Regions from separate parts of the Cobetia sp. ICG0124 genome, predicted to be linked through region 1. Evidence: riboswitches for the same ligand, from Rfam matches in the RefSeq annotation. Region 1 holds a riboswitch; the other holds the start of a gene.
The links. A riboswitch is a leader RNA that binds a small molecule or an ion and turns the genes downstream of it on or off. The one in region 1 is predicted to bind thiamine pyrophosphate.
Positions count from the first base shown of each region.

Region 1 (4,343 bases):
ATAGCGCATCAGACGGGCGATCAACCAGCCACCGGCGATCCCCATGCCCGCGCCGACCCCGAACTGCAGCGCGAAGCTCATGAGTCCGGCGGCGACCCCCGACAGCTGTCCGGTCAGTATCTCGGCCAGAGTGATGGTGAGGAAGATGGCCATCGGGTCGTTGGTACCGGACTCGATCTCCAGCGTCGCCCCGACCCGCTCGTTGAGGTGCACCCCCTGCCCGCCCAGCAGCGAGAACACGGCGGCGGCATCGGTGGAGCCGACGATGGCACCGACCAGCAGGCCTTCGATCAGGGTGAGGTCAAACAGCCACATGGCCAGCAGCCCCACCAGCCCGCTGGTCATGAAGACCCCGACGGTCGCCAGCACCAATGCCGGCTTGAGACCCGCGCGGAAGGTCGAGAGACGGGTGCGCAGACCGCCATCGAGCAGAATGAGTGCCAACGCCAGATTGCCGATCAGATACGCGGTAGAGGCATCATCGAACTGGATGCCGAGCACGCCATCCTCCCCCGCCAGCATGCCGAGTCCCAGGAACAGCAACAGCAGGGGCATGCCGAGACGAGCCGAGACCCGACTTGCCAGCACGCTCAAGGCGATGAGCATGCCCGCCAGCAAGAAGTAATAGTTCAGATTCTCTACCACGTGTGCTCCCCCGCCATTCCCGGCACCAAGTCTCGAATCACGTCTGCGACGGCCCAGAGACAGTATTCCATGTCAGCGACGAGGCTGCAGAGAAATTTCTCAAATATTCATGGACTTGCGATCAACATGTCAGGCTTCTCGGCGACACCCAGGCCGGGGCTGCCGCCAGCTCGGCGTAGCGGGTCGGACCGAAGGCTTCCATCGCCCACAACAGGGCTCGGCACAGCTCACGCTGACCGTCGATATCGACCATGCGCCCATGACGCGAATAACCGGCGAGGAAGGCCTCACGCTGACTCGGCGTCTCCAGCAACAACTCGATCAGTGCCCAGTCGAACTCGATCGGGGCCCACACCAGAGCCTCCCAGTCGCTCCATACCCAGCCGGTGGCGGCGCACAGATATTGGTCCGCGCGCAGGTCCGGCAGACTCCAGACGGCGCGAGCGGGATGCGAGAAGGTGCGTGATGGCAGGTCCCCCAGCTCGTGGGACAGGGGATGGCGCGCGAGAAAACGCGTCACGCGGGCATTCCAATGCAGCAACGGCATGGGCTGGGCAAGGGGCTGACCAAAGCCGGACACGGTGTCCTGATGCAGCCGCCCGACCTGATCTCCCAGCAACTCACAGAAGGTGTCACTGAGATCACTGGGCTGACCGCTGGACCACGGCAGGTGCCAGACGGGCGCGCCATCGAGACGTCCCAGATAGGTCAGCGGCAGCGGAGGGATGGGCAACCGCGCCGGCAACGCGCCCGCCAGCCGTGTCAGGGCCTCAGGTTGCGCCCAGCGATCGGCGCCGAAGACACCGCGCATCGCTCGCCAGAAGGGGTCGTGATCCGGGCCGGTTCGCGCCAGCTTGATCAGGCCGGGGGTGCCGCCACGCTGCCGCCACAACCAGTTGGCACTATCCGGCCAGGCAAGTGCCAGCGGCTCCAGCGCATGCCCCAGATAGGTGGAAAGACGGCGAGTCAGCGCATCCTCCGGCCAGCCATTGGGCACGGACCGGCGGGCAGGTGACGGTACACTGTCGGCCTGGATGGGGGTGCCCGAAAGTGGGCTGAGAGCCGATGCGTCACGTCGCATGGCAACCCCTGGAACCTGATCCGGTTGATACCGGCGGAGGGAATTCCGGTCACCTGCCCAAGCGTCAGGCGCCCTGCGTGCTTCCTCCCCTCGGCATGCCGCCTGACCACGGATGACACTGTGTCGCTGGGACTCTCCCTCAACAACGCTCGCATCGATTACGCCAGCCATACGCTGTTTCGTGATCTGTCGGCGCGTCTGGATGCCGGAAGCTGGACGGCCCTGCTGGGCCGCTCGGGCTGTGGCAAGAGCTCACTGCTGCGCCTGCTGGCCGGCCTCGAGATGCCCGACCATCACACGCTGGAACTCACCACCGATGACGGCAAGCCACTGGCGGGTCGCGTCGCCTGGATGGCGCAGCAGGACCTGCTGCTGCCCTGGCGCCGGGTGCTGGACAATCTGTGTCTGGGAGATGACCTCCATCGTCGCCCTCGCGATACCGAGCGGGCCCGCGAACTGCTGGCAGCGGTGGGTCTGGAGGGGCGCGAGCAGGCCTGGCCAGACGCCCTCTCCGGCGGGCAACGCCAACGCGTTGCATTGGCGCGAACGCTCTATCAGCAGGCTCCGGTGGTGATGATGGATGAACCCTTCTCCGCAGTGGACGCCATCACGCGACTCGAACTGCATGATCTCGCCAGCCGGCTGCTGGACGGACGCACCGTGCTGATGGTCACGCATGACCCGCTCGAGGCGTTGCGCCTGGCCGACCAACTGCTGGTGCTGCGTCCGGGCCGCGACAGCCAGCAGGGGGCAGTGCTCGACTGCCTGCCCGGGCTCTCGCCGCCTCGCCCGGTGCCGCTGGACCTGCCCGCCCTGCAGCAGGCCCAGTCCGAATTGATCACACGCCTGCGCGACGGCGAGGAGACGCCATGAAACGCCTGCATGCCCTGCGTCATCTCGCCATCAGCGCCGCCGTCCTGCTGGGACTCTGGCAACTGGTGATCATCACCACGGCCGTGCCGCCCTACATCCTGCCAGCGCCACTGGCAGTCGCGGAGGTGCTGGTCCGTCAGGCCCCGATGCTGGCACACCACGCCGGCATCACCTTCGCCGAGATTCTTGGCGGGCTGGTACTGGGGGTCCTTCTCGGGCTGAGCACCGCGCTGGCACTGGCGTTCATCCCTCGTCTGCGGCGCACCCTGCTGCCATTGCTGCTGATCAGCCAGGTGATCCCGCTGTTCGCGATCGCTCCACTGCTGGTGCTGTGGCTGGGCTATGACATGCTCTCCAAGGTCGTGATGGCCACGCTGATCATCTATTTCCCCGTGGCCTCCACCGGCTACGACGGCTTGCGCCAGACTCCTCAGGGCTGGCTGGATCTCGCCCATACCCTGGGTGCCAGCCCGTGGCGACTGCTGCTGCATGTCCAATTGCCCGCCGCGCTGCCGGCATTGGCCTCCGGCGTGCGCATGGCAGCGACAGCCGCCCCCATCGGGGCCGTCATCGGTGAGTGGGCCGGCGCAAGCCAGGGCCTCGGCTATCTGATGCTCAATGCCAATGCCCGCATGGAAATCGACCTGATGTTCGCCGCCCTGCTGGTGCTGGTCGCCTTTTCGCTGCTGCTGTATTTCACGCTGGATGCCCTGCTGCGTCGCCTGATGCCCTGGCATCGAGATCGCCTGACCCGTTTGAACTGAGCCGCCACCGATGCCAAGCCCCTCACGCACCTCAAGGTCATGCTCGACTGGTACACCAATCCCGGCCACGGGCCGCTGGTGCTGGCTCAGGAACTGGGCCTGTTCAAGCAACATGGTCTGGACGTCGAGCTGATCGCTCCGGCAGACCCCAGCGTCCCCCCCAAGCTTGCCGCAGCGGAGCGCGTCGACATCGCCATCAGCTATCAGCCCCAGCTGCACCTGCAGGTGGATCAAGGGCTGCCGCTGGTGCGCATCGGCACGCTGGTGGCCACCCCGCTCAACGTGGTGGTCGTGCGCGCGGACAGTGACATCCAGTCGATGGCCGACCTCAAGGGCAAGCGTGTCGGCTATTCCGTCGGTGGCGTGGAGGAAGTCCTGCTGTCCACCATGCTCCAGAACAGCGGCCTGACACTGGATGACATCACCCTGACCAACGTCAACTTCTCGCTGACGCCGTCACTGCTGACCCGCAAGGTCGACGCCGTCACCGGGGCATTCCGCAACTTCGAACTCGCCCAGATGGCACAGGAAGGCGTCAAGGGCCGCGCCTTCTACATCGAGGAAGAAGGCGTGCCGACCTATGACGAACTGATCTTCGTCGCCAACAGCGACAGCTATTCTCGCAAGCACGAGCAGTACGCCGCCTTCCTGTCCGCCGTCGGTGAAGCCACCGCCTGGATGATCAACCACCCTGACAAGGGCTGGAAGCTGTTCCGCGAGTCCGACCCGGCACTCGATACCGCGCTCAACAAGAAAGCCTGGTATGCCACCTTGCCGCGCTTCGCCCTGCGTCCGGCCGCACTGGATGCCGGCCGCTACCGTGACTTCGAGAACTTCCTGTACGAGCGCGGCATGATCAAGCAGCGCCAGTCACTCGACCACCTGGCCATCGACGTCAACGCGCGCCTGAGCCAGACGCCGCGCCAGCCACGCCATCAGCACAGGCTGGATCACCAGCGCGACCACCAGCACCGCCACGA
Region 1 is NZ_CP024893.1:2,159,493-2,163,835, forward strand. Features, by position in the region: gene CU110_RS10000 (potassium/proton antiporter) at 1-645, opposite strand, end outside; gene CU110_RS10005 (hypothetical protein) at 767-1,642, opposite strand; TPP riboswitch at 1,672-1,785, shown strand; gene CU110_RS10010 (ABC transporter ATP-binding protein) at 1,847-2,599, shown strand; gene CU110_RS10015 (ABC transporter permease) at 2,596-3,363, shown strand; partial or broken gene CU110_RS10020 (ABC transporter substrate-binding protein) at 3,403-4,002, shown strand; gene CU110_RS10025 (MFS transporter) at 4,234-4,343, opposite strand, start outside.

Region 2 (4,343 bases), 1.3 Mb from region 1:
CGCCTTGAGCCCAATGCGCGCGAGCGGGGATTGCGAGGTCATCGTGGTCGATGGCGGCTCCACGGATACTACCCGCGAGCTGGCAACGCCGCTGTGCGATCGCTGCCTGAGCAGTGATCCGGGCCGGGCAACGCAGATGAACGCCGGTGCCTCTCAGGCTCGTGGCCAATGGCTGCTGTTCCTGCATGCTGACACGCGCCTGCCGGCATATGTCCTCTCGGTACTGTCAGAGACCCTCGTCGAGCATCGCGAGTGCGACTGGGGTCGCTTCGATGTCGACATCGAAGGAGATTCTCCGCTGCTGCCCGTGATCGCCACGCTGATGAATCTGCGCTCACGCCTGACCAGCATCAGCACGGGTGATCAGACCCAGTTCGTACGACGCTCCACCTTCGAGGCCATCGAGGGCTTTCCCGTCGTGCCCCTGATGGAGGACATCCAGCTGAGCGTCAGGCTCAAGCGACTGACCTCGCCGCTGAACCTCTCCGCCAGAGTCACTACCAGTGGAAGACGCTGGGAAACCCATGGCGTCTGTCGCACCATCCTCAAGATGTGGGGGCTGCGCCTGGCAGCCTGGGGTGGCGTATCTCCTGTCCGTCTGGCGCGCCTCTATGGTTATGGTGCCGCCGCTCAGGCGTGTGAACAGCGTGGCTTGCCTCATGCCTGAAGCCTCGCTTGCTGACAGGGAAACCGACACGGCCGCGTATGACATGCGCCCGACGCTCATCATCTTCGGCCGCCTGCCACTGGCCGGACAATGCAAGACGCGGCTGATCCCTGCCCTCGGTCCCGAGGGGGCGGCACGCCTCTACTCGCGCATGCTGCGCAGAATCGTTCAGCAGGCCTGCGCCTCACGCCTCGGCAAGGTGGTCGTGATGCTGACTCCCTCCCCCGAGCACGCCCGGCAGCAACCTGAGCAGGCAGCCCTGCTGACGGACCTTGAGGATCAGTTGCGTCACGCTCGAGGCACAGCCACAGGGTGGGCTTGGGGAGCGCATGCATCAGGCCATGCTGCGCCACCTGCCCGCAGGCCCCGTGCTGCTGATGGGCTCTGACCTGCCCGCATTGGACAGTCAACGTCTGCGCGAGGCGGCGCGGTGCCTGCATGACCATGAGGCGGTGCTGCAGCCCAGCGAAGACGGGGGATACGGATTGATTGGCCTGAAAGCAGCCTGCCCGGCGGCCTTCCAGCTGGATCACTGGAGCCATGCCGACGTGAGCCGGGAGACTCTTGCACTGCTGGCTCAGGCAGGCAGAAGCGTCGGTTGCCTGCCTGTCAGCTGGGATGTCGATGAGCCTCACGATCTGGTGCGCCTGAGGCGACACTTCCCAGCCCTGATGGCGAACCTCTCCTCCTGTCAGCCTGCATGACATCTTTCCTGCACCGCAGGACTGTTACACTCGAGATATCGTGACGTCTGAGTCACAGCTTGACGGGGTGCCGGTAAGACCGGCTGAGATGTCATTCGCACTGTTCGAGGCCTTGCATCGAGGTGCGTGAATGACGATCCCGCCGAACCTGATCCGGTTAGTACCGGCGTAGGGATCAAGCGCGAAGTGTTGCCGCACATCATCTTCACCTCTTCCATGCCCAGCTTTTCAGACCTGACCAGTGCCTGCGCCGAGGAATGGCGCGACTATCTCGAGCATGACTTCGTTCGCCAGCTCGGGGAAGGTCGTCTGCCAGAGGAGTCCTTCCGCCATTACCTGCAGCAGGACTACCTGTTCCTGATCCACTTCGCGCGCGCCTGGGCGCTTGCCGCCTACAAGAGCCGCACCCTCGCGGAGCTGCGTCAGGCCACGGCCAGTCTCGACACCATCCTCAATACCGAGCTCGATCTGCATATCGGCTACTGCAGCGAGTGGGGCATCAGCGAGGATGACCTGAGTGAGCTGCCGGAATCCCGCGCCACCCTGGCCTATACCCGTTACGTACTGGATTGCGGCCAGCGCGGCGATCTTCTCGATCTGCACGTGGCGCTCGCGCCCTGCCTGATCGGCTACGGCGAGATCGCCGAGTGGCTGCTGGATCAGGACACCACCGAGATCGAGGACAATCCGTACGCGGACTGGATCGCGATGTACTCCAGCGATGACTTCAAGGAAGCGGTGGACGCCGAACGTGAATGGCTGGACGCTCGGCTCTCGGAGGTCTCGGAGCGCCGGCTGGGCGAGCTGGTGGATGTCTTCCGCGATGCGACGCGTCTCGAGATCGACTTCTGGCAGATGGGCCTTGATCGCGACTGATCCGTGGCAGGCCGTCGCCCATGCCCGCATTGAATTCTGAGCACGCTTGACGGGGTGCCGGTGGAACCGGCTGAGATCCTGCATGCATCACCTCGCCGCCAAATGGGCGAGGCTGCCAGCAAGGGGTCCCGTGGAACCTGAACCGGTTAGGACCGGCGTAGGAATCAAGCTGATGGTCAGCCGCTGCCCGCGGCCGCCTCGCTCCCGGGCCACCTGTTGGCAAGGAGTCGGCGATGGCCATCCTCTCCCTGCGCACGGTCTTCCCATGATGACGTCTGCCGTGACGTCGCCCTTTGAGGAGACCTGCATGAGCACTACCCCCACGACTCAAGATCCGCAAGCCACCAACGCCGCAGAACCGTCGCTCGCCCCCCAGCCTGAGGCTGCGCCGAAGGCGCGCGCACGTGCCGGTCGCAAGGATGGCAGTCGCCATCTCGCCAGTGAAGCCCAAGTCGACGCCGCCGCCATCGCGCCGCTGAGCGGCTCGCGCAAGATCTACATCGAAGGCTCCCGCCCGGACATCCGCGTGCCCATGCGCGAGATCGGCTGCTCGCCGACCCAGACCTCCAGCGGTCTGGAAGAGAATCCGCCGATCGTCGTCTACGACACCTCCGGCCCCTACACCGACCCGGCGGTCGAGATCGACATTCGTCGCGGGCTGGCGCCACTGCGCGAGAAGTGGATCGAGGAGCGCGGCGATACCGAACAGCTCAATCAGCTGAGCAGCGAATATGGTCGCGTGCGCCAGGCCGACCTGCGCCTGTCGTCCCTGCGTTTCGAGCTGGACCACCGCCCGCGTCGTGCCCTGCCGGGCAAGAATGTCACCCAGCTGCACTATGCGCGCCAGGGCATTATCACGCCGGAGATGGAGTACATCGCGATTCGTGAGAATCAGCGTCGTATCGCGCTGCGTGAGGAATATCAGGGCAGCGACTCCGTCGAGAGCATTCTGGGCCACCAGCACCCGGGTCACAGCTTCGGCGCCAACCTGCCCGACGAGATCACCGCCGAATTCGTGCGTGAGGAAGTCGCGCGTGGCCGCGCCATCATTCCCGCCAACATCAATCACCCGGAAAGCGAGCCGATGATCATCGGCCGCAACTTCCTGGTGAAGGTCAACGGTAACCTGGGCAACTCGGCGGTCACCTCCTCCATCGAGGAAGAGGTCGACAAGATGACCTGGGCGATCCGCTGGGGCTCCGACACCGTGATGGATCTCTCGACCGGCGCCAACATCCACGAGACCCGTGAATGGATTCTGCGCAACTCTCCCGTGCCCATCGGCACGGTGCCGATCTATCAGGCGCTGGAGAAGGTCGATGGCGTGGCCGAGAATCTCGACTGGGAGATCTTCCGCGACACGCTGATCGAGCAGGCCGAGCAAGGCGTCGACTACTTCACCATCCACGCCGGCGTCCTGCTGCGCTATGTGCCGCTGACCGCCAGCCGCGTGACCGGCATCGTCTCGCGCGGTGGCTCGATCATGGCCAAGTGGTGTCTGGCGCATCACGAGGAAAGCTTCCTCTATCGCCACTTCGAGGACATCTGCGAGATCTGCAAGGCCTACGACATCAGCCTGTCACTGGGCGATGGCCTGCGCCCGGGCTCGGTGGCCGATGCCAATGACGCCGCCCAGTTCGGCGAACTCGAGACGCTCGGCGAGCTGACGAAGATCGCCTGGCAGCACGATGTCCAGGTCATGATCGAAGGTCCGGGTCACGTGCCGATGCACCTGATCAAGGAGAACATGGACAAGCAGCTCAGCGAGTGCGACGAGGCGCCCTTCTACACCCTCGGCCCGCTGACCACCGACATCGCCCCGGGCTACGACCACATCACCTCCGGTATCGGTGCCGCGATGATCGGCTGGTTCGGCTGCGCCATGCTCTGCTACGTGACCCCCAAGGAGCACCTGGGCCTGCCCAACAAGGACGACGTCAAGACTGGCATCATCACCTACAAGATCGCCGCGCATGCCGCGGATCTGGCCAAGGGGCATCCGGGCGCGCAACGTCGTGACAATGCACTCTCCAAGGCACGCTTCGAGTTCCGCTGGGAAGACCAGTTCAATCTGGGCCTTGACCCGGACACCGCGC
Region 2 is NZ_CP024893.1:874,779-879,121, reverse strand. Features, by position in the region: gene CU110_RS03980 (TIGR04283 family arsenosugar biosynthesis glycosyltransferase) at 1-667, shown strand, start outside; gene CU110_RS03975 (DUF2064 domain-containing protein) at 997-1,371, shown strand; TPP riboswitch at 1,425-1,563, shown strand; gene tenA (thiaminase II) at 1,588-2,247, shown strand; TPP riboswitch at 2,288-2,428, shown strand; gene thiC (phosphomethylpyrimidine synthase ThiC) at 2,555-4,343, shown strand, end outside.
Region 2: another riboswitch for thiamine pyrophosphate. It lies ahead of thiC (phosphomethylpyrimidine synthase ThiC); the one in region 1 lies ahead of CU110_RS10010 (ABC transporter ATP-binding protein).